Regions from separate parts of the Rhizorhapis sp. genome, predicted to be linked through region 1. Evidence: predicted binding sites of a transcription regulator. Region 1 holds the regulator's gene; each other region holds the start of a gene.

Evidence for each region. The regulator LexA, encoded in region 1, represses DNA repair genes until DNA is damaged. The targets are predictions, from matches to a motif close to GTTCCNCNCTTGTTCT.
Region 2: a site for LexA is predicted at 6,592-6,607, ahead of recA (recombinase RecA). Genes of this name have one in related genera too.
Region 3: a site for LexA is predicted at 6,456-6,471, ahead of rmuC (DNA recombination protein RmuC). Genes of this name have one in related genera too.

The regions. Positions count from the first base shown of each region.
Region 1 covers NZ_DATEMB010000017.1:17,195-24,964, reverse strand. Annotated here, with positions in the region: gene VJS46_RS05210 (citrate synthase) at 1-1,100, opposite strand, end outside; gene gltX (glutamate--tRNA ligase) at 1,121-2,557, opposite strand; gene VJS46_RS05200 (ComEC/Rec2 family competence protein) at 2,626-4,767, shown strand; gene lexA (transcriptional repressor LexA) at 4,993-5,661, opposite strand; gene glp (gephyrin-like molybdotransferase Glp) at 5,729-6,913, opposite strand; gene moaC (cyclic pyranopterin monophosphate synthase MoaC) at 6,913-7,383, opposite strand; gene trpC (indole-3-glycerol phosphate synthase TrpC) at 7,380-7,770, opposite strand, start outside.
Region 2 covers NZ_DATEMB010000061.1:84,732-92,501, reverse strand. Annotated here, with positions in the region: gene VJS46_RS14135 (SPOR domain-containing protein) at 1-504, shown strand, start outside; gene VJS46_RS14130 (RNA pseudouridine synthase) at 563-1,231, shown strand; gene arfB (alternative ribosome rescue aminoacyl-tRNA hydrolase ArfB) at 1,224-1,637, shown strand; gene VJS46_RS14120 (GAF domain-containing protein) at 1,650-2,138, shown strand; gene VJS46_RS14115 (polyphosphate kinase) at 2,263-3,045, opposite strand; gene aspS (aspartate--tRNA ligase) at 3,171-4,949, opposite strand; gene rnd (ribonuclease D) at 5,077-6,240, shown strand; gene VJS46_RS14100 (I78 family peptidase inhibitor) at 6,297-6,557, shown strand; gene recA (recombinase RecA) at 6,681-7,757, shown strand.
Region 3 covers NZ_DATEMB010000002.1:55,579-63,348, reverse strand. Annotated here, with positions in the region: gene VJS46_RS00355 (sodium/sugar symporter) at 1-1,020, shown strand, start outside; gene VJS46_RS00350 (VOC family protein) at 1,070-1,453, shown strand; gene VJS46_RS00345 (tetratricopeptide repeat protein) at 1,457-3,247, opposite strand; tRNA gene VJS46_RS00340 (tRNA-Tyr) at 3,430-3,515, opposite strand; gene rlmB (23S rRNA (guanosine(2251)-2'-O)-methyltransferase RlmB) at 3,616-4,359, shown strand; gene VJS46_RS00330 (hypothetical protein) at 4,393-5,142, shown strand; gene def (peptide deformylase) at 5,360-5,896, shown strand; gene VJS46_RS00320 (four-helix bundle copper-binding protein) at 5,955-6,353, opposite strand; gene rmuC (DNA recombination protein RmuC) at 6,487-7,770, shown strand, end outside.

The sequences.
Region 1 (7,770 bases):
CCGCTGTAGAAATCAACGTTCGGATAGAGCTTCTTTTCGATGAAATAAGGATCGTTGAGCGCGATTTGCTCCAGCTCGCGGGCGACGTCGAAGATCGGATCCTTGACGCCCAACTTGTCGAGCACCTCGTTCGCGGTCTTCTGCATCACTTTCGCGCGCGGGTCGTAATTCTTATAGACGCGGTGGCCAAAGCCCATCAGGCGGAAGGGATCGTCCTTGTTCTTGGCGCGAGCGATAAATTCCGGAATACGATCCACGGTCCCGATCTCGCGGAGCATGTTGAGCGCCGCCTCATTGGCGCCGCCATGCGCCGGGCCCCAGAGGCAGGCGATACCGGCCGCGATGCAGGCGAAAGGATTGGCGCCCGACGAACCGGCGAGGCGCACGGTCGAGGTTGACGCGTTCTGCTCATGGTCGGCATGCAGGATGAATATCTTGTCCATCGCCGCTTCCACGACCGGATCAACCTCATATTCCTCGGCCGGGACCGAGAAGGTCATGCGCAGGAAGTTGCCGGTATAGCTGAGGTCGTTGCGCGGATAGACAAAGGGCTGACCGATCGAATATTTGTACGCCATGGCCGCGATTGTCGGCATCTTGGCGATCAGGCGGTGGCTGGCCACCATCCGCTGGTGCGGATCGTTGATGTCGGTCGAGTCGTGATAGAAGGACGACAGCGCGCCGACCACGCCGCACATGATCGCCATCGGGTGCGCATCACGACGGAATCCGCGATAGAAAGTCGACAGCTGCTCATGCACCATGGTGTGGCGCGAAATGGTATAGGTGAAGTCCTGCAATTCCTGGGCATTGGGCAGTTCACCACGCAGCAGCAGGTAGCAGACCTCCATGAAGTTGCTCTTCTCGGCGAGCTGTTCAATGGGATAGCCGCGGTGGAGCAGAATGCCCTCGTCACCATCGATATAGGTCAGGCCCGATTCGCAGCTCGCGGTGGAGGTGAAGCCAGGATCATATGTAAACATGCCGGTATTGGCGTAAAGCTTACGGATATCCAGCACATCCGGCCCAACAGATCCCGACAGGATCGGATAATCCTGTGCTTCCTCGCCGATTTTCAACGTGGCGTCGCGTTCACCCATTTTGTTCTCCATTCAATCCGTCAGCCTGCCGCCGCTGTTTCCGCGTCCGACAAACGTCCCAAAGATTCTTCCTTCCCAAGGAGAAAGAGGACATCGAAGATGCCCGGCGAGGTCGTCCGCCCCGTCAGCGCCGCGCGCAAGGGCTGAGCCACCTTCCCGAGGCCAATTTCTGCGTCCTCTGCCACGCCCCGCACTTGTTCTTCAAGCGCCGCGATCGACCAGTCTTGCACTTCCGACAGCGCCACCCGGGTTTTCCCGATAAGCACGCGAGCGGGCTCATCTAGCAGGGCTTGCGCCTTCTCGTCGAGATCAAGCGGACGATTTTTGAAAAGGAAAAGGGCTCCTTCGGCTAACTCGTTGATATTCTTTGCTCTTGGCTTCAGCGACTCCATTGCTTTGGCGAGCAAACTTACCTCGTTTGAAGCAAGATCGCGGCCAAGCGCGCCCGCCATCTGGGGCGCGACAAGCCCGGCTAGACGAGTGTCATCGGCTTCCCGGAGATAATGGCCGTTCAGATTCTCAAGCTTCTTCAGGTCAAAGCGCGAGGGGGACCGGCCGACTCCGTCGAGATCGAACAACTCAACCGCTCTTTCCCGTGAAATCGTCTCTTCATCGCCATGCCCCCAGCCGAGGCGGAGGAGATAGTTGCAGAGCGCTTCAGGTAACATGCCCATTTCGTCGCGATAGGCATCGACACCCATCGCCCCATGCCTTTTGGAGAGCTTCGCTCCATCCGCACCATGAATGAGCGGCACATGCGCGTAAACCGGCTCCGGCCAGCCCATGGCACGAATGAGCGCGAGCTGACGAAAGGCGTTGTTGAGGTGATCGTCGCCGCGGATGATATGGGTGATCCCCATGTCATAATCGTCCACCACGACCGAGAGCATATAGGTCGGCGAGCCGTCGGAACGGAGCAGGATGAAATCGTCTATTTCCGCATTCTGCACCGTCACGTCGCCCTGGACGCAGTCGGAAATGGTGGTTTCTCCATCCAGCGGCGCCTTCAGGCGAATGACATAGGGGGCGTCTTCAGGCGCTTCGGCAGGATCGCGATCACGCCAGCGGCGGTCATAGCGGATCGGCTGCTTTGCCGCACGCTGAGCCTCGCGCATCTGCTCCAGCTCTTCGGGAGTGGCATAGCAGCGATAGGCCTTGTCCTCCGCAAGGAGTTGTTTCGCGACCTCTGCATGGCGCCAGGCGCGGTCATACTGGAAAATGGCGGGTTCATCGCCGATCAGCCCCAGCCATTCCAGTCCATCGAAAATGGCGTCGATCGCCTCATCGGTCGAGCGCGCGCGGTCTGTGTCTTCGATGCGCAGGAGGAACTTGCCGCCATGATGACGCGCGAACAGCCAGTTGAAGAGGGCGGTCCGGGCGCCGCCAATGTGCAGATAACCTGTTGGAGAAGGGGCAAAGCGCGTAACGACGCCCTTATTCTCGATTGTTGCGCTCACGCAGTAATTCCTCAATAAGTCCGGCTTCAGCGCATGCTGCCGCGCATGTCGCGGATGATCAGGCCAGAATGACCGGTGACGCCCCTAGCATGGCTTTAGAGCTTCGACAAACCCCTCCATTGCCAAGCCCGGCACGGTATCTTGATGCTTGCTGGCATCGGCTTGAAGCCTGGCTTGAAAAGGAGCGTGACCAGGTTGCACTCTGGCTTCCGGTGGGCCTTGGCCTTGGCATTATCGCCTGGTTTTCGCTTCCCGGCTCCAGCGCATGGGCGGCATGGATCTGCGCTTCGCTTGGTGTCGCCTCACTGTCGCTGCTGATGCCCGCTGGAGGACGCATGCGGAGGATAGTGCTTGCAGGCGGGCTGCTTGCTGCATTCGGCTGCCTGCTCATCTGGGGCAAGTCTGCCATGGTGGCAGCACCAGTGCTTGAACGTCCGTTGTTCACGAGTTTCTCTGCCACCGTTCTGCGGATCGAACCGATGAGCGCGCGATCAATGGTCCGGGTGGAACTGCAACCTGTCGGCCGGCCCGACCTGCCGCCCAAGATCCGCGTCAACATCATGGAAAAGGATGCCCCCGAAGGTCTGGCGGAGGGCAGCCGCGTTGCCCTGCAGGCAAGGCTCATGCCGCCAGCCGGGCCTGCAGTTCCCGGAGCCTATGACTTTGCCAAGCGTGCCTGGTTCCAAGGGATAGGCGCGACGGGGCGGGCTACGCCGCCGGTGCGCTTGGTCGTCTCCGCGCCGGACGGAAACGCACCTTCGCTTCGTCACCGGCTGTCGGCGCATGTCCAGCGGCAATTGGAGGGCGGCGAAGGGGCTCTTGCCGCTGCCCTTGCGACTGGTGACCGGGGCGGGATCAGCGAGGAAGATGAAGAGGCAATGCGGCGGAGCGGTCTTGCCCATCTTCTTTCGATCAGCGGCCTTCACGTCACCGCGCTGATCGGCGGCGTCATGCTCATCGTCTTTCGCCTGCTGGCGCTTAGCCCAAGGCTCGCTTTGCGTTGGCCGCTGCTCCTGATCGCAGCCGGAGCGGGTGCTCTGGCGGGCATTGGCTACACCTTGCTCACCGGCGCCGAGGTGCCGACGGTCCGATCATGCATAGCCGCATTGCTCGTGCTAGGAGGGCTGGCGCTGGGGCGAGAGGCAATCACCCTCCGCCTGGTTGCGGCAGGGGCGGCCTTTGTCCTGATATTCTGGCCCGAAGTCGTGGTGAGTCCAAGCTTCCAACTAAGCTTCGCAGCCGTGACTGCAATCGTGGCTCTGCATGAGCTTCCGGCTTTTGCGTGGATGACGCGGCGGCAGGAGCAGGACGGAATGATCATACGGGCGGGCAGGGCGCTGGTCATCCTGTTCCTGACCGGGGTTGCCGTTGAGGTGACGCTCGCGCCGATCGCCCTCTATCACTTTCACCAAACCGGTCTTTATGGCGCGTCGGCCAATATCATCGCTATTCCGCTGACGACCTTCGTGATCATGCCGCTGGAGGCTTTGGCGCTTTTCCTTGATCTGGCAGGCCTTGGCGCGCCGGCCTGGTGGCTGGCCGGCAAGGCGCTCGGCCTGCTGCTTGGGCTGGCGCACTTCGTTTCCGCGCAGCGCCATGCCGTCGCCATGCTGCCGGTCTTTCCCGGATGGGCCTTTGCTCTGGTGGTCGGCGGAGGATTGTGGATCAGCCTGTGGCGAACCTGCGCGCGATATTATGGTCTGACGCCGATGATTGGCGGTTTGGCGGCGATGCTACTATCCCCAGCGCCGGACCTGCTGGTCACTGGAGATGGCCGGCATCTGGTGGTTCGCACGAGCGATGGCGGCCTGGCGCTGTTGCGGGGCAAGGCGGGAGATTATGTGCGGGACGTGCTGAGCGAGAATGCGGGTTATCAGGGAGACCTTGGGGAGATCAGCAAACTCCCCAATGCCCGCTGCAGCCCGGACCTGTGCTCCATAACCCTTAGCAGGGGAGATCGGGATTGGCGGATCATGGCCACCCGGAGCAGGTATATGGTGCCCTGGCGCCAACTCGCCGGGCAGTGCCGGACGGCCGATATCGTCATCAGTGACCGAAGGCTGCCCAAGGGCTGCGTCCCCCGATGGTTGAAGCTCGACCGGCCATTTTTGAGGCGGCATGGTGGCGTGTCGGTGAGTTTCGAGGCGCAGGTGGTGCGAACCGCAATTGATCCTCTGGATGGCCATCCCTGGCTCAGCCGCGGCAGGTAAATGTTGGAACGTCAACTTAACGAAGTTGATACTTATGGGCGTTGATTTGGAAATGGAAATTTCCCTGTTGGATAGGAAATTCCTGATGTGGGAATTCCCAATAGAAGCCGCGTTTTTCAAGCATTTCTTCATCCACGCCAAGGAAAGCGGGGTCCCTGCTTGCGCAGGGACGACGGTAATGGGGGCGATGATAGTCTCAACTTCACCCCGCTCCATCCGCCACAATCAATTATATCGGCGGAGCAGACCTGCCAGCTTGCCTTGCACCCGGACCTGTGAGGCATCGTAGATTTGCGGTTCATAGGTGCTGTTGGCCGGGTCCAGACGAACTCTGGGTCCCTCCCGCCGGAAATATTTCAAAGTCGCCTCATTGTCGTCGATAAGCGCAACGACGATCTGACCATCGCGGGCGACTTCGGTCCGCTGGATCAGCGCGAAGTCGCCGTCCAATATGCCGGCTTCAATCATGGAATCGCCAGCGACTTCCAGCGCATAATGTTCTCCCGAACCGAGCAGCGCAGCCGGAACGGAAAGCATATTCTGGCCTTCAAGTGCTTCGATGGGAACGCCTGCTGCGATCCGGCCATGCAGAGGGATGTCGACGACGTCATTGGCAGCGACGGGGATTTCCGGCACCTTCTGGGGAGCGGCCGGGGCAGGATCCTTCACCCGGTCCAGGCCCTCCGGAAGCTTCAGCACCTCGAGCGCCCTGGCGCGGTTCGGCAGACGGCGGATGAACTGCCGTTCCTCAAGGGCATTGATGAGCCGGTGGATGCCGGACTTGGACTTGAGGTCCAAGGCCTCCTTCATTTCCTCAAAGCTGGGCGAAACGCCGCTTTCCTCTAGCCTGCGGTGAATGAAGCAGAGCAGTTCATGCTGCTTGAGCGTCAACATGGGCGACCCCCTGTAGTGGAACGGACAGGGAACGTATAGGAAACGAATGGAGGCGCGTCAAGCACGCTCAGGCGATGGGGAGGCAGTGCACCATTTCGCCAGCCTTGGCCGCTGGCGCGTTGGAAGGGCGGACGATGAGGGCATTGGCGGCTGCGAGGGAGCCAAGGCCGGCGCTGTCCTGATCGGTGAGGGGCCTTGCCGTGCCATTCTCCACCATGCCGCGGAGATAGACGGCCCGGTTGCTTGCCGCTGGCATGTCATTGGCCAGGCGGGCCTCGAAGAGGGGGGGCAGGGGATCGGCCGCCCCGCTCATGTGCCGCACCAGCGGGAGGAGAAAGAGCGTTGCCGTCACAAAGGCGGATACCGGATTGCCGGGAAGACCAAGGAACAGTGCATTTCCATTCCGGCCGGCCATCAGCGGCTTGCCCGGCCGCAAGGCAATGCGCCAGAAGTCCAGCGAACCGCCCGCAGCCTCAAAGGCTGGCTTGATGAGATCATGATCGCCGACGGATGCGCCGCCAGTCGTGACGATGATGTCGGCGCTGGAGGCCTTTCTGAATGCGTCCACCTGCGCCTCCAGTTCATCCCCTACGATCCCCAGGTCTTCGATGAGGACGGGCAGGTCCGACAGCATTGCCCGCAGCATAAGGCTGTTGGAGGCCGGAAGTTCGCCTGGATGTTTCTGCAGCCCCGGTTCGGCGAGTTCGTTGCCCGTCGTGAAAAGGGCGATGCGCAGCTTCCGGTGGACCGGCAGGAAACCATGCCCCCCCATTGCGGCCAGGGCGACTTGCGGGGAGCCTATCCGGGTTCCCCGGCGCAGCAGCAATGCGCCCTTTGCAAAGTCGGCTGCTTGCAGGCGGACATTCTTGCCGGGATATTCCGGTCCTGCGCCCGCAAGGGCCAGGGAGGCGCCCTGCAATGCCGCCTCTTCCTGGATCAGCACGCTGTCTGCGCCCTTGGGCATGGGCGCACCAGTGAAGATGCGCACTGCTTCTCCAGGCCTTACAGTGTGGAGCGTGAGGTTTCCGGCGGCGCTTTCATCCGTGACGGTCCAGGGTCCTGGCAGGTCGGCATGCCTGATGGCATAGCCGTCCATCGCGGACAGCGCGGTCCAGGGCTGATCCCGTAGCGCATGAACATCGCCAGCCAGCCAGCGGCCAATTGCTTCCGCCAGGGAAGCGTTTTCGACATTCACCGCTGTTGCTGAAGCGATCAGCCTTTGCTGCGCCGTCTCAACCGGCAGCAAAGCCATTAGTCGCGTTTCCAGTTGCCGGACTTTCCGCCGGTCTTTTCCAACAGGCAAATATCACCGATTATCATTGTCTTATCGATGGCCTTTGCCATGTCATAGACGGTAAGAAGTGTTGTGCTGACAGCCGTCAGTGCCTCCATCTCAACCCCCGTTTGGCCGCTGGTTTTGGCCGTGGCGATAGCGACCACCCCTGCATCGTCCAACTCGAGGCCGATGCTTATCGAAGATAGCGGCAGCGGATGGCAGAGAGGAATGAGTTCGGATGTCTTCTTGGCCGCCATGATGCCAGCCACACGGGCAACGGCAAGAACGTCACCCTTCTTGACAAGGCCTTCGGATATGGCCTGCCGCGCCTCTTGCGACATGGTGATGCGGCCAGTGGCGATGGCCTGCCGCGTGGTGGCGGGCTTGGCCGACACATCGACCATATGGGCGGCGCCGTCCTGGTCGAGATGGGTAAGGCGGGTCATGCGCCGGTCAGCAACCTGCGCGTTGCCGCCTCCACGTCCGCCTCCCGCATCAAGGCTTCGCCGACCAGGAAGCAGCGCACGCCCCGTTCGGCCATGGCGTCCAGGTCCGCCTTCGACGTGAGGCCGCTTTCGGCAATGAAGGTGCAATCCTTCGGCGCCCGGTCCACCAGCTCATAGGTTCTCGCAAAATCGACCGAGAAGTCCCTGAGATCACGATTATTTACGCCGATAAGGCGGGATTTAAGATTGAGCGCACGTTCCAGCTCGCGGGCATCATGCACCTCGACCAGCGCGTCCATGCCACATTCGCTGGCCGCCGCCTCGATCTCCTGCATCTGGCCGTCTTCCAGTGCGGCGACGATGATGAGGATGGCGTCCGCACCAATC
Region 2 (7,770 bases), on a different contig from region 1:
GCAGACCTCGAAAAGCAGGAGCGCAGCAATGCCCTCGCCGCCACGCCGATGCCGCCGCAGCCTTCCATCGCCCCCGCCCCATCGGGCAAGCCCAAGCCCATTCTGCCAACCGATCTGCCGCCCTCGGCAGTGGCAAGCGCGCCCATGGTTCAGCCCGTTCCTGCACCGGCCCCCGCTCCCGCTCCTGCCGCGCCAGCAAAGCCTGTGGAAAAGCCGGCGCCAGCCAAGGCGCAAGCGCCCAAGCCGGCGGTCAAGACCGCCGCGCTCCCCGTTGGCAACTGGAGAATACAGCTTGGCGCCTTCAGCGACGAAGCAAAGGCCCGGACGCTCTGGACCAATCTCCTCGCCCGGGTAAAGGGGCTGGACGCCTATCAGCCTTATCTGGTGAAGGAAAATGCGGTCACGCGGCTGCAGGCCGGTCCGCTCGCGAGCCAGGCGGCGGCGCTCAAACTTTGCACAACCGTGCGGAAGGCCGCCGCCGACTGTATCGTGAAGCAGCGTTAGTAATCCGCCTGCGCAATTGAGCATTGCGCAAGAAGGGCTGCGGTGCGAGAGCGGCGCCATGCTTTCGGATCGCGTGATATTCTGTGACGGCGAGGCCCTGATCCTCGACAAACCTGCTGGTCTTGCGGTCGACCCGCCGAAAAATGGCGGCATCAGCCTGGAGAACCATCTTGCGAGCCTGACCTTTGGGTTCAAGCGCTGGCCGACCGCCGTGCACCGGCTCGACAGGGACACGAGCGGCTGCCTGCTGCTCGCGCGCAATCCCAAGGCGCACAAGCGCTTTGCCGCTGCCTTCGAGGCGCGGCAAGTGGTGAAGGGCTATGTCGCCGTCATCGAAGCCGTGCCCGCCGAGGCATCCGGGGTCATCGACCTGCCGCTGTTCAAGGTCAGCAGCGCCGAGGAGGGATGGCGCATGGTCGCCGATCCTCGCGGCAAGGCAGCGGTCACGCGCTGGGAAAAGCTGGCGGAAAAGGACGGACGCGCTTTCCTTCGCTTTTTCCCGGAGACGGGGCGGACCCACCAGATCCGGGCGCATGCGCTTTATGGGCTGGGCGCGGGAATTGTCGGCGACCCCGTTTATGGAAGCGGCCGGACCAAGGGGCCGATGCTGCTTCACAGCCACTTCCTGTCCCTGCAACGAGCGGGAAAGCCGCCGGTCGAGGCAACCGCGCCGCTGCCAGAGCGGTTTATAATGGCGGGCTTTGGACCGGAACTGCTGGATGTTTGACCCGGAAAGCTATGAAATCCCCGCCGATGCGCTGGAGGAGCGGTTCATTACCGCCAGCGGTCCCGGCGGTCAGAATGTCAACAAGGTGGCAACAGCGGTTCAGTTGCGAGTCAACCTGTACCGGCTGGGCCTGCCGCCCTATGCCTTCCGGCAATTAAAGGCGCTTGCCGGGTCGCGCGTCACTGGAGAGGGAGTGCTGGTGCTGACCGCCCAGCGTTTCCGCACGCAGGAGGCAAACCGGCAGGATGCCCGTCAGCGCCTCGTCGAGATGATCGCCAAGGCGCATGAACGGCAAGCGCCCCGCATAAAGACCAAGCCCAGCAAGACCGCCAAGGCAAAACGCGTTGAAGGCAAGGTCGCGCGGGGTGCGGTCAAGAAGAACCGGGGCCGGGTGCGGCTGGACTGAAGGAGAATAGACATGTTCGCGTTCGGGCTTGATCGCGGCGCGCCCAAGCCGCTGCTTTACGGCGACCTGTTGAACGCAGCGCAAGCGGTCACGCAGGGAGAGCAAGACGCCATTGCCAATATGGCCAATGTGGCGGCGCTGGTGTGGCAGTTCCTGCCGGACCTCAATTGGGCGGGCTTTTATCGGCTGACCGGCGATGAACTGGTTCTGGGACCATTTCAGGGCAAGCCCGCTTGCATCCGCATCGCGCTGGGCAAGGGCGTATGCGGCACCGCGGCGGCCAGCCGCCGGACGCAATGCGTGGCGGATGTGCACGCCTTTTCCGGCCATATCGCCTGCGATGCGGACTCCCGGTCCGAGATTGTCGTGCCTATCATTCATGAGGGACGGCTGGCTGGAGTGCTGGACCTCGACAGCCCCCTCCCCGCCCGGTTCGACGAGGAAGATGTAGCTGGCCTGGAGCGGCTGATGGAGCGCCTGGCTTCGGCCTTGAGTGGGTGAAAGGGCGGGTTTTGTAACGTCCTCAAAGTTGGCGTTGAGGAAAACCACCCGTCGCCCCTGCCGAGGCAGGGGCGACGGAAATAGCGCCGCAGGGAAACTCTCACTCCAACCCAAGCTGCCCCGATCACTCCCCCTTGTAGCCGAATGCTTCCTTCGCAAGCCTCACCACCTCCGGGTCGGCCTCGGGCATTTCCATCGGCACCGCCGCCTCCAGGCGGTCGGCGATGTGGGAAAGGGCCGCAATCCGCGCCGCTTTCTTGTTATTGCCGTCAATCACCTGCCAGGGCGCCCAGCGCGTATCGGTTTGGCGGAACATGTCGTGGACGGCGGCGAGATAATCGTCGCGGCGGGCGCGGTTGCGATAGTCGTCCGGGCCGGTTTTCCAGCGCTTCCAGGGCGTTGAAAGACGGGCAGCGAGGCGTTCGTCCTGCTCTTCCTGCGTCACATGGACGAACAGCTTCACGACATGAGTGCCGCTGTCGATCTGCTGGGCCTCGAACTCATTGATCTCGTCATAGCCGCGCTTCCATTCGGCCTGCGAGCAAAAGCCCTCCACGCGCTCGACCAGCACCCTGCCATACCAGCTACGGTCGAACACGCTGATGTCCTGGCAAGCGGGAAGTTTCTGCCAGAAGCGCCAGAGGAAATGATGATCCTTTTCCTCGTGGGTCGGCGCGGAAATCGGCCAGACCTCGAAATAGCGAGGGTCCCATTCAGCGACCATGCGGCGGATGATGCCGCCCTTACCCGAAGCGTCCCACCCCTCCAGCAACACCATGCTGCGGCGGCGGTGGACGATATGGGCCACCTGTATGCGGGCGAGGCGTTCCTGAAGGTTCTTCAGATCGGCATTATAGTCGCCGTCATATTTCTTGCCGTCTTCATAGTCGCCGAGGTTGATGGTCATATTGCTACCGAACCCCTTCACTATGGCCGTTTGTCCCGAGCGAAGTCGAGGGACATTGAAACAGCGCAGCGTGTCTCGACTTCGCTCGACACGAACGGGTGGGAATTAACGCCCACCCCACAATGTCACCCCTTCTGCGGTTCGACAATCCGGATGTTGAGTTCGCGAAGCTGCTTCATCGAAACCTCGCTCGGCGCGCCCATCATCAGGTCCTCGGCCTTTTGGTTCATCGGGAAGACCACCACTTCGCGGATATTGGGTTCATCGGCGAGCAGCATGACGATGCGATCGACGCCAGGGGCCGAGCCGCCGTGCGGCGGTGCGCCATATTTGAAGGCGTTCAGCATGCCGGAGAAATTCTGTTCGACCTCTTCCTTGCTATAGCCTGCGATTTCGAACGCCTTGTACATGATTTCCGGCTTGTGATTCCGGATCGCGCCCGAGGAAAGCTCCACGCCATTGCAGACGATGTCATATTGCCATGCCAGGATATCCAGCGGATCCTTCGTCTCCAGCGCCTCCATTTCTCCCTGCGGCATGGAGAATGGGTTGTGGGAGAAGTCGATCTTCTTGTTCTCCTCGTCATATTCATACATCGGGAAGTCGACGATCCAGCAGAATTTGAAGACGTCCTGCTCGATAAGGCCAAGTTCCTCGCCCACCCGCGTGCGCGCCGCACCCGCGAGCTTGGCGGCCTGAAGCTCCTTGCCAGCGGCAAAGAACACGCCGTCATTGGGGCCAAGGCCAAGCGCGTCGATCAGCCTCGCGGTCTTTTCCTCGCCATGATTCTTGGCGATGGGTCCGCCGGGCACGCCATCCTTTATGTTGATATAGCCAAGGCCCGCATGGCCCTCTCCACGCGCCCAGACATTCATGTCGTCAAAGAATTTGCGGCTGCCGGCGCCTGCGCCGGGCGCCGGAATGGCGCGAATGACGCCGCCCGATTCGACGATGCCGGCAAAGATGCCGAAGCCCGAGCCGCGAAAATGCTCCGTCACATCCTGGATGACGAGCGGATTACGAAGGTCCGGCTTGTCCGAACCATATTTCAGCATCGATTCCTTGTAGGCGATCCGCGGAAAGGGCGTGGAGGTCACCGCCCTGCCCTTGCCGAATTCCTCGAACACGCCGTGCAGAACCGGCTCCAGCGCGTTGAAGACGTCATCCTGCGTGACAAAGCTCATCTCGAAATCGAGCTGGTAGAACTCGCCGGGCGAGCGGTCGGCGCGGGCGTCTTCGTCGCGGAAGCAGGGCGCGATCTGGAAATAGCGGTCGAAACCCGCCACCATCAGGAGCTGCTTGAACATCTGCGGCGCCTGCGGCAGCGCGTAGAATTTGCCCGGATGCACGCGGCTCGGCACCAGATAGTCCCGTGCGCCTTCCGGCGAGCTGGCGGTCAGGATCGGCGTCTGGAATTCGGTAAAGCCCTGATCGGTCATGCGGCGGCGGAGCGACGCGATCACGGCGCTGCGCAACATGATATTGGCATGCACCCGCTCCCGCCGAAGATCGAGGAAGCGGTAGCGCAGGCGGATGTCCTCAGGATATTCCTGCTCCCCGGCGACCGGCAGCGGCAATTCCTGCGCCACCGACTGGACGACGGCGTGCTCAACGCGAATCTCGACCTCGCCAGTCGGTAGATTGGGGTTCACCGCCTCTGGCGCGCGGGAGACGACCTTCCCCGTGACAGTCACCACGCTTTCGTTGCGCAGCGATTCGATGACCTTGAAAGCGGGCCCATCAACTTCCGTAACGATCTGGACAAGGCCATAATGGTCGCGCAAATCGATGAAAACCAGGTCGCCATGGTCGCGCTTCTTATGCACCCAACCGGAGACGCGGACGGTCTCTCCAACATGACTTGCGCGAAGTTCCGCGCATTTGTGCGAACGATAGGCGTGCATAAACTATTTCTTTCCCGCTATATTGACGGTTAAATCAAGAAAACGCGTAACAAGGAGAGGTCCGAGCCATTGTCAACCCGCCCTGGCCTGTTAGGAGGGGCCAGCCAATAATAAGATCGAAGCCCATATGCAAATCCATCCGTTGATTACCGATAGCGATACCCTTGCCGAGCTTTGCGCCCGCCTCTCAAAATCCGAATTTGTTGCCGTCGATACCGAGTTCATGCGGGAAAACAGCTATTGGCCCGACCTCTGCCTGGTGCAGATCGCGGACGACAAGGAAGCTGCCGCCATCGACCCCAAGTCGCCGGGCCTGGACCTGGCGCCGCTGCTCCATCTGCTCACTGGGAATGAGGAGGTGCTGAAGGTTTTTCATGCGGGCGGGCAGGACATAGAGATTGTCCATAACTTGACGGGGAAGACGCCTCATCCGCTGTTCGATACCCAGATCGCGGCCATGGCGCTGGGCCAGGGGGAACAGATCGGCTATTCCAACCTCGTCGACGCCTATCTTTCCATCAGCCTCGACAAGGGCGCGCGCTTCACCGATTGGGCGCGGCGGCCGCTCGACAAGCGGCAGATCGACTATGCCATTGGCGATGTGACCCATCTGGCCAGCATTTTCCCGCTGATGCTGGAGGAACTCAAAAAGACCGGACGGGGAAGCTGGCTCAATCAGGAGATGGAACGGATCAGCGATCCGTCCAATTATGTGACTTTGCCGGACGACGCCTGGAAACGCGTGCGGATCGCCAGCCGCAAGCCGGATGTGCTGGGGCGACTGAAGGCGTTGGCCGCCTGGCGCGAGCGAGAGGCGCAGGACAAGAATCTGCCGCGCGGGCGGATCGCGAAGGATGAGACGCTCGCCGACCTTGCCTCCCACCCGCCGCGCGCGCAGGAGGATCTGAGCAAGGTGCGCGGGCTTTCCGCTGCGTGGAAGACCAATGATATCGGCGCGCGGCTGATGGCGGCGGTGGCTGAAGCTGTGCCCCTGTCGCGGGAAGAAATGCCCGAGCGCGATCCCCGCCGGCCGGGGCTCACCAAGGACAGCGCCCTGGTGGCGGACCTTTTGAAGCTGCTGCTCAAGATCAGGGCGAAGGAGATCAATGTGGCATCGCGGCTGCTCGCGCGGTCGGATGACCTGGAGATGCTGGCGGCGGGCGTGCGCGATGAGCTGCCGATCCTTGAGGGCTGGCGCTTTGAACAATTCGGCCGCGACGCCGTTGACCTGGTCGAAGGACGTATGGCCTTCGCCGTGAAGGACGGCAAGCTACGCATGACGCGGACCTGAGGAGCGGAAAAGCGATGGAAATTCGGCAGTTGGTTTTTGCCATTGCAGGAGCATCGATGCTGGCAGCTTGTACGACCGCGCAGTCTGGCGAAGTGCCAAGGCAAGCCGGGAAGGGCGCATGCCGGAGCGAGCAGCTCAATCAGTTCGTCGGGCAAAAGGCCGACGCTGCAACCGGCGCGAAGATGCTGGAGGTTTCCGGTGCCAGGGTGCTGCGCTGGGTCGCGCCCGGAATGGCTGTAACAATGGATTTCCGCGAGGACCGGCTGACGGTCACCTATGATGCCGCCTATATCATAACGCAGGCGAGCTGCGGCTAGCTGCGCCCCCCGTCGGCTGCGAAACAAAAACTTCGTTCTCCTATTGTTCACATGGAACAAATGCGGTACAGCCAAGTCACGCGTTGATTGAAACGCGCGATCAACCTACGAGGGAACGGGGCTATGGCTGCACAGCTCAAACTTATCGATTCCGAGGACAAGAAATCCAACATGGACAGACAAAAAGCTCTTGAAGCCGCGTTGTCACAGATTGATCGCGCCTTTGGCAAAGGCTCCGCCATGAAGCTGGGGAGCCGTGAGAAGATCGAGATCGAGGCGATCTCCACCGGCTCGCTGGGCCTTGATATCGCGCTTGGCATCGGCGGGCTGCCCCGCGGCCGCATCATCGAGATTTACGGCCCGGAAAGCTCGGGCAAAACGACGCTTGCGCTCCATGCCATTGCCGAAGCGCAGAAGACGGGCGGTACCGCAGCTTTCATCGACGCCGAACATGCGCTTGACCCCATTTATGCCAAGAAACTGGGCGTCGATATTGACGAGTTGATCGTTTCGCAGCCCGACACTGGCGAACAGGCGCTGGAGATTTGCGACACGCTGGTGCGGTCCAACGCGATTGATGTGCTGGTCGTGGACTCGGTCGCCGCGCTTGTTCCCCGGGCGGAGATTGAGGGCGAGATGGGCGACAGCCATGTCGGCCTGCAGGCCCGCCTGATGAGCCAGGCGCTGCGCAAGCTGACTGGCTCGATCAGCCGCTCGCGCTGCATGGTGATCTTCATCAACCAGGTTCGCATGAAGATCGGCGTCATGTACGGCAATCCGGAAACGACCACGGGCGGCAACGCGCTCAAATTCTACGCCTCGGTCCGCCTCGACATCCGCCGCACCGGCCAGATCAAGGACCGCGACGATATTGTCGGCAATACGACGCGCGTGAAGGTCGTGAAGAACAAGGTCGCCCCGCCCTTCAAGCAGGTCGAATTCGACATCATGTATGGCGAGGGTATTTCAAAGATCGGCGAAATCCTCGACCTTGGTGTCAAGGCGGGGCTGGTCGAGAAATCGGGCGCGTGGTTCAGCTATGATTCGGTTCGCATCGGTCAGGGCCGCGAAAATGCGAAAAATTTCCTCAGGGAAAATTCGGAACTCTGCGAAAAGCTCGAAAAGGCAATCCGCGGCAAGACCGAAAGCGTTGCTGAGGCGATGATGTCCGGCCCTGATGCGAACGATGACGTCGAATAAGCGCTACCCCGCG
Region 3 (7,770 bases), on a different contig from region 1:
GGCGGCCTCATGGTGTCAGGGCTCACCCTGTCCGAAATCGGAGGCGATGCCGGGATCATTGGCGGTTTCACCACCTTGACGGAACGTGCGCCGGAACATTTCGACATGATCCTGTCCCCGGACAATCCCTTTTACAAGGATCTGCCAGGCATCACCGTACTGGTCGGCGGCATGTGGATTGCGCATCTCAGCTATTGGGGCTTCAATCAATATATCATCCAGCGGGCCCTTGCGGCGAAGAGCCTGAAGGAAGCGCAGAAGGGCATGGTTTTCGCCGCTTATCTGAAGCTGCTGATGCCGTTCGTGATCGTTCTTCCCGGCATTGCCGCGGTCTTGCTGGCGCCGGGGCTTGAAAAGCCGGATCAGGCCTATCCAACGATGATGCGGCTGTTACCCCCCGGCCTTCTCGGCCTTGTTTTCGCGGCTCTGATCGCGGCGATCATTGCCTCCACCGCGTCCAAGATCAACAGCATCGCCACCATCTTCACGCTCGATCTATATGCCAAGTTCACCGGCCAGAAGACGAAGGCCGAAGATGATGTGACGGCCGGCGCCGGCCGGGAAGCAAGGCTGGTCCTGACCGGCCGCATCACCGCTGTTGTTGCGGTGATCCTGGCTGCGTTCACCGCCCGGCCGCTGCTCGGTGCGTCGGATCAGGCTTTCCAGTTCATTCAGGAGTTCACTGGCTTCTTCACTCCGGGCATCACTGTCATCTTCCTTATGGGTCTGTTCTGGAAACGCGCCAATGAAGCGGGGGCCATCGCGGCGGCCATGGCCTCGGTCATACTTTCCTATGCTGGCAAGCAGTTCCTGCCCGGCCTGCCTTTTCTTGACCGCATGGGGCTGGTGTTCCTGGTGGCGCTGGCGCTCGCCGTCCTGATTTCGCTGATGGTTCCGGCCCGCGCCGATGCCAACCGGATCATCACCAGCGACATCAGCTACAGGACTTCACCGACCTTCAACATGGCTGGGCTCGGCGTTGTCCTGCTGCTCATCGCCTTTTATGCGACATGGTGGTGACGCACGAACTCGGCTAATATGATCCGGCTAATGGCAGGAGTCCGGGATCATGCCGGTAGAACTAAACCACACCATCGTCTGGTGCCATGACAAGGAACGCTCATCCGCCTTCCTGGCTGACATACTGGGCCGGCCGGCTCCGGCCGAATTCCTGCATTTCCGCATTGTCGAACTCGACAATGGCGTCTCGCTCGACTTCATGCAGAAGGAAGGCGCTGTTGCCCGGCAGCACTATGCCTTCCTGGTCAGCGAAGAAGAGTTCGACGGCATATTTGCGCGGATTAAAGGCGCTGGCCTCACCTATTGGGCCGATCCGTCAAGATCGGTGGCGAATGAGATCAACCATCTCGATGGGGGGCGGGGCATGTATTTCGAGGATCCCGACGGTCACCTGCTCGAAATACTGACCCGCCCCTATGGCAGCGGACAATAAGGCTCAAAGCCTGTCCAACACAAGCCAGCGGCGATCGCCCAGCCAGGCGTTGGTGAGCGCCGCCTCACTCGCCGCGGCGCCCGAACGGTCGCCCATGGTCCGCTGGGTCCTCGCCAGGCCATAAAGTGCCCAACCATTATTGGGTGCCTGGGCCAGAGCTTCCATGAAGGCTTGCCGTGCGCCAGCCAGATCCCCGCTGCGATACAGGGCTGCCCCAAGCGACTGCTTCACCGGATAATACCAGTAAGGCGGCTCCATATACGGTATCGCTTCTTCAATCGCGACTGCCTGCCGGTACAGACCCACGGCTTTTCCATATTTGCCCTGCGCATAGGCAAGACGCGCCTGAGCCACTGTTTCGGCTAGCCGCAGCAGATCGGGAGCGGGCACCCCCTGGTCGACCATCGGCTTGAAATCGGTGCCTTCGCGGATCGCCCGAAGAGCTGCAAGCTCGCGGTCGAAAGCAGCCTTGTCCTTTTCCTGGGCATGGGCCACCGCGCGTGCATAACGCCACATGCCGCTGACATAGGGCAGCCGTTCGTCCGGTGCCTTCAACGCCATTATGTCCTTGGGAGCGGCAAACTGCGAATAAGCGAGATAGGGGGCAGCGCTGACCGGCTGCAGCCATGCCACCTTGGATGTCACATCGACATCGACAATGCCTCGCAGCTTCTCCGCCTGCTCTATGGCGGTTTTCATGTCCCCCGCCATCTGGGCCGACGTCACGATAAAATGCACATTGTGCGGATAATAGCCGAATCTGTACAGACCCGGATTGGCCGCATTCTTGAGATAGGCTTCGTCGGCCTTGGCGGCGTCCACATTGACCCGGATCGAGTCCTTGAAGCGGCCGACGCGGTAATAAAGATGTGCTGGCATATGCACCAAGTGCCCGGCCGCCGGAACCAGCGGAGTCGCCAGCCTGTCCGCATAGCTTTCCGCCCGTTCGGGATGAACCGACGCCTCCATCAGGTGGATATAGAGATGGTCCGCCTGCGGATGGTCGGGATTGCGTTTCAATACGCCCTCGACCAGTGAGATGGCTTTGACGATATTGCCCTTGGGCGTCTTGCGGTCCGCCTCCCAATAGTCCCAGGGCTGCGTGTCCATTACCGCTTCTGCCGCAAGGACGGCAACATTGTCGTCCTGCGGGAAGCGTTCGGCGACCTGAAGCATCCTTTCGGCATAGCCCTTGTCCAGAGCGGCACGGTCGGCCTTGGGATCGGCGGAATAGCGTGTGGCGAGCGCGTCGATCAGCGCCTGCTCCACTGGCTTGGCCTTTGCCTTCAACGCCACGGCGCGCTGCGTTGCCGCCACGGCCTGGGCATTCACCTCAGGGTCCATGGGCGCATTGATATTGGGACCGTGCGCCAGCGCCTCGCCCCACCAGCACATGGCGCATTGCGGATCAAGCCGCTGCGCCTCCTGGAAGGAACGGATCGCCTCGCCATGATTGAAGCCATAGGTCAGCATCATGCCCTGGTCGAAAAAACGCTGCGCTTCGGCATTGCTGGTCGTCACTGGATATTGAAGGGTGCCAAGACCAGGGAACAATATTGGCTTCCCAGCGCCCGCTGGCATGTTCGCCATTGCCTCCTGCGCATATTGCAGCCGCATGCGGAGCAATTCGCCGGCCCTGCGCGAACCGCCGCATAAACCCAGCATCTGCCGCGAAGGATCGCGCAGGCGAAGCGTTTCTTCAGAAACGTCACTGGAAACCGGCATCGCACTTGCGGATATGGCCACCAGAGAACCGAGCGACACAAGGCCCAGCCATTTGATTCTTTCCGACATGGATCGTCTCCCGCACCTTTTCCAAAAAAGGCCCGCAGAATTTGAGACGCAGCCCATAAGGGCTCGCCACGACCCGCTATCTAGATCTGCGCTGCCGCGGCAATCTGCTCCCGCCCGGGAAGCAGGTCAAGCTACCCAAATGGCTGTTTTGTAGAGAGGATTGCGATATTTTGGGGAGATGATGGTGGACAGGGCTGGATTCGAACCAGCGTACGCTCACGCGGGCAGATTTACAGTCTGCTGCCTTTAACCACTCGGCCACCTGTCCTTGGAAGCCAGCCGGATTCACGAAAAAATCCGTAGGAGGCGCGTCTTTGGCGAATGGAGGCTTGCCTGTCAATGCCACTCTGTGGAAATGAGCCTCAATCATGAAAAGAGGACATCGAACCGGCAAACCCAAAGGCGGATATCCGCGATTCTGGGGCCGTCACGCCGTTATCGCGGCGCTCGCCAATCCCGACCGGGTGGTACGCAAGATCTGGGGAACGCGGGAGGCGATCAGCGAGCTTGAACTGCCGCCAGTGCTGCCCATCGTCTATTCCGACGTGGCCGACCTTGGCCGCATGGTGCCGCATGATGCGCCGCATCAGGGCCTGGTGGCGGAGGTGGAGCCGCTCGACGACATCTGGCTGGGCGACATGCTGGAGCAGGGTCAGGATGATCAGCGGCCGATACTGGTCCTCGATCAAGTGACGGACCCGCATAATGTCGGCGCGATCCTGCGTTCGGCGGCGGCCTTCGACGCGCTTGGCATCGTCACTCAGGATCGTCATGCGCCGCCCGAATCCGGCACCATCGCGAAGGCTGCCTGCGGAGCGTTGGAAATCATTCCCTGGGTGCGGGTGGTGAACCTTGCCCGCGCGCTCGATGAAATCGCCGAGGCCGGCTATTGGCGCATCGGCCTTGAAGGGGAAGCAGAAGAGATGCTCGGCAATGCGCTTGCCGGCGCCAACAAGGTGGCTCTCGTGCTGGGGGCAGAGGGCGAAGGTCTTCGCCATAACAGCATGGCGCATTGCGATATTTTGGCTAAACTGCCGATCAGCCCGCGAATGGAGAGTCTCAACGTATCGAACGCCGCGGCCATCGCCCTCTACGCGACCGTCAATCGCTGAGCGGGCAGGTTCTGGGGGGCACAAGGGGGAAGAATGTATCCATATCGCCAACTCCTGTTTGCGCTGCTTGCGCCGCTGCTGCTGGGAGCCTGCCTGGTGACACCCGGCAAGTTCCAGTCCACGCTGGACATACGAAATGATCGCAGCTTCACTTTCGCCTACAAGGGGGAGGTGATTGCCTTCGACGCCGCGAAGGAAATGACCAAGGGCTTCCCGTCTTCGTCGGATGATGAAAAGGAAGGCCTCAAGAACGAGGGAACGTCGAGCAATTCGCTCGCGCCCATGGACATCGCGGCCGATGGCACCCCCGGCAAGGACAGCGAGAGCGCCGACAATGAAATCAAGATGCACGCCATTGCGCGGGCTCTGTCAAAGGAGGCGGGCTACCGGTCCGCTCGCTATGTAGGCAACAACATGTTCGAGATTGATTATGAAGTCCATGGTACGCTGGACCATGGTTTTGTTTATCCGTTCAACATCGACGCCGAAATCGTGTTTCCCTTCATCGTGGTGGAATTGCGCGGCAAGGATATGCTGCGCGTCAAGGCTCCTGGCTTTGCGGACAGCGACAGCAAGAAGGGCGGTATGGGCGGAATGACCCCTCCGGGTCCGGAAAGCAAACTGGATGGCACATTCACCCTGACCACCAACGCCGAAATCATCAGCCAGAACAATGAAGATGGCGCTGTGGCTGGACCTGGCGGCCGAAGCATCGCCTGGCGGATCACTCCGCTGACGAAGGACGAACCGACGGCAGTGCTCCGGGTGGCGCCGTTGAAATAGGGCGTTGCGGTTTTGCAGCGATAAATAGTTCGTCATTCCCGCGAAAGCGGGAATCCATTTCCTGACCCATGCTCTTGATGGGAGATCGATTCGCGCACCGCGGGAACGACGAGGAAAAGTAGTTTTTCGCAACAATCCGGCCAAGGGCAAAGCCATGCACATCGGTCCGCACCCTCCCCCGCTTGATATTCCCGGCCCGATCTCATATTTTCCAGCCATGGCCATTCTACCCATCATAGAGACACCGGATCCGCGGCTGCGTACCATTTCCACTCCGGTGGAGGCGATTGACGCCGATCTGCAGCGGCTGATCGACGACATGTTCGACACCATGTACGACGCCCCCGGCATCGGCCTTGCGGCAATTCAGGTGGGCGTCCCCAAGCGGGTTCTGGTGATCGACCTGCAGGAGCCCGATCAGGAAAGCGGAGAAGCCATCCGCAATCCGACGGTCTTCATCAATCCGCAAATTCTGGAAGGGTCGGAGGAACACAGCGTCTATCAGGAAGGCTGCCTGTCGGTCCCGGATCAATATGCGGAGGTCGAACGTCCCGCCACCGTCCGCGCAAGCTGGATGGACCGCAACGGCGTCATTCATGAAGAACAGCTAAGCGGCCTGCTCGCCACCTGCCTGCAGCATGAGATGGATCATCTGGAGGGCATCCTCTTCATCGATCATCTCTCGCGCCTTAAACGCGACATGCTGCTCAAGAAGCTGACCAAGGCGCGCAAGGACAACGCCAAGGCCGCCTGATTCTTTCGTTTAAGCGTGCTCCTGCATAGCGGGAGCACGCCGGCATCGCAGACGGGCATCACAGACTCGCCACCGCCTTGCGGCAATCCTCAGCACATTCCCGACACATTTCGGCACAGTTGGCGCAGTGAGCATGCATTGCCTGATGCTTCTCGCATTCCTCGGCACAGAGCTCGCAGGCCTGGATGCACAGGTCCAGGGTGGAACGGAGCAACCTTTCGTTGGAGCCCGTGCGGCGTGTCCCCACCTTGAACGCCATATCGCAGACATCCGCACAGTCGAGGCAGACGCGGATACACTGCCGAAGGTCCTTCACCCGATCCTCGGCAACGCAGGCATCCGCGCAACTGGTGCAAATATCGGAGCAGAACATCATGTGCCGCACGGCCAGGGCGAGCGCTTCATTGACCGATCCCTGCACATTGGGATGACGGCCGATCATTTTTCTGATGGACATGGCAGGACTCCTTTCTTTCCTCTCCGTCTGCGGATCAAAGGGCCGCTCGCCATAATGTTCCGCGCCACGAGCCGGGTTGAGATGTTTCCGCAAAGCCGCTAGGTTCCCCTTTCGTTCCGCAATAAAGGTGGCTATGACCGACGCTCTCCCATGGATATTCGTGCTTATTGCCGCTTTCGGCGGGCTTGCCCTTGGCTGGAGATTGGGGAACCGGGGGATCGATGAAGCGCGGCGGGAGCGCGACGGGCTGGCCGAAAGGTTCAATGCAGCCATTCGCGATCTGGCGGGAGCCTCGGAGCGCGCGAAAATGGCGGGCGAACTTCAGGCCCGGCTCGACGACGCCATCAGCGAACGTGAAGACGCACGGCGGGAGCTGGCATCGCTCCGTTCGCAAGCGCAGGAGCGGGAACGGGCGCTTGGCGAGCAGCTCAACCAGCTTCAGCGCATGAAGGAACAGCTTTCGGTGGAGTTCAGCGATCTCGCTCAAAAGGTCATGGCCGAAGCGCAGGGACAATTCCTCAAGCGCGCTGATGAGCGTTTTCATCAGGCGGGCGAGAAGAGCGAAGCGCAATTGCGGGCACTGCTGCAGCCGGTCGAAAGCACGCTGAAGCAATATCAGGAGGGCCTGCAGCGCGTCGAGAAGGAGCGGGTAGACAGCTATGCCGGCCTTCGCGAAGCCGTCGATCAGGTGCGCTCCGGGCAGACACAGGTCAAGGAAGAGACGGCCCGGCTGGTCAACGCCCTGCGCTCCAGCGCCAAGGCGCGCGGACGATGGGGCGAGCAGTCCTTGCGCAATGTGCTGGAGCAGGCGGGGCTCAGCCCACATGCCGACTTCCGGTCCGAAGTGTCGGTCGAGACCGACGAAGGACGCCTGCGTCCCGATGTGATCGTCAGCTTGCCCGGCGGCAGGGAGCTGGTGATCGATGCCAAATGCTCGCTCAATGCCTATCTGGACGCTTCCCATGAAGTGGACGACATGTTGCGGGCCGCGCATCTGAAGGCTCATGCGGCTTCTATCCGCAACCATGCCCAGCAGCTTGGCGCCAAGGATTATTGGGCGCGCTTCGGCAAGGCGGCGGACTATGTCGTGATGTACATTCCAGGCGAGCATTTCCTGTCGGCCGCGCTCGAGCAGGATGAGGCGCTTTGGGAATGGGCCTTTGAGCGGCGGGTGCTGCTGGCCACGCCGACCAACCTGGTGGCGATCTGCCGTACCGTGGCCAGCGTATGGCGGCAGGAGAAGCTGGCGGAGGAAGCCCAGGCGATCGGACAGCTTGGCAAGGAACTTTACGAGCGGTTGGCCGTCGCTGCGGGGCATCTGAAGAAACTCGGCAACGGCCTCAACAGCGCCGTCAACCATTATAACAGCTTCGTGTCCAGCTTTGAGGGCCGGGTGCTGGTTACCGGACGCAAGTTC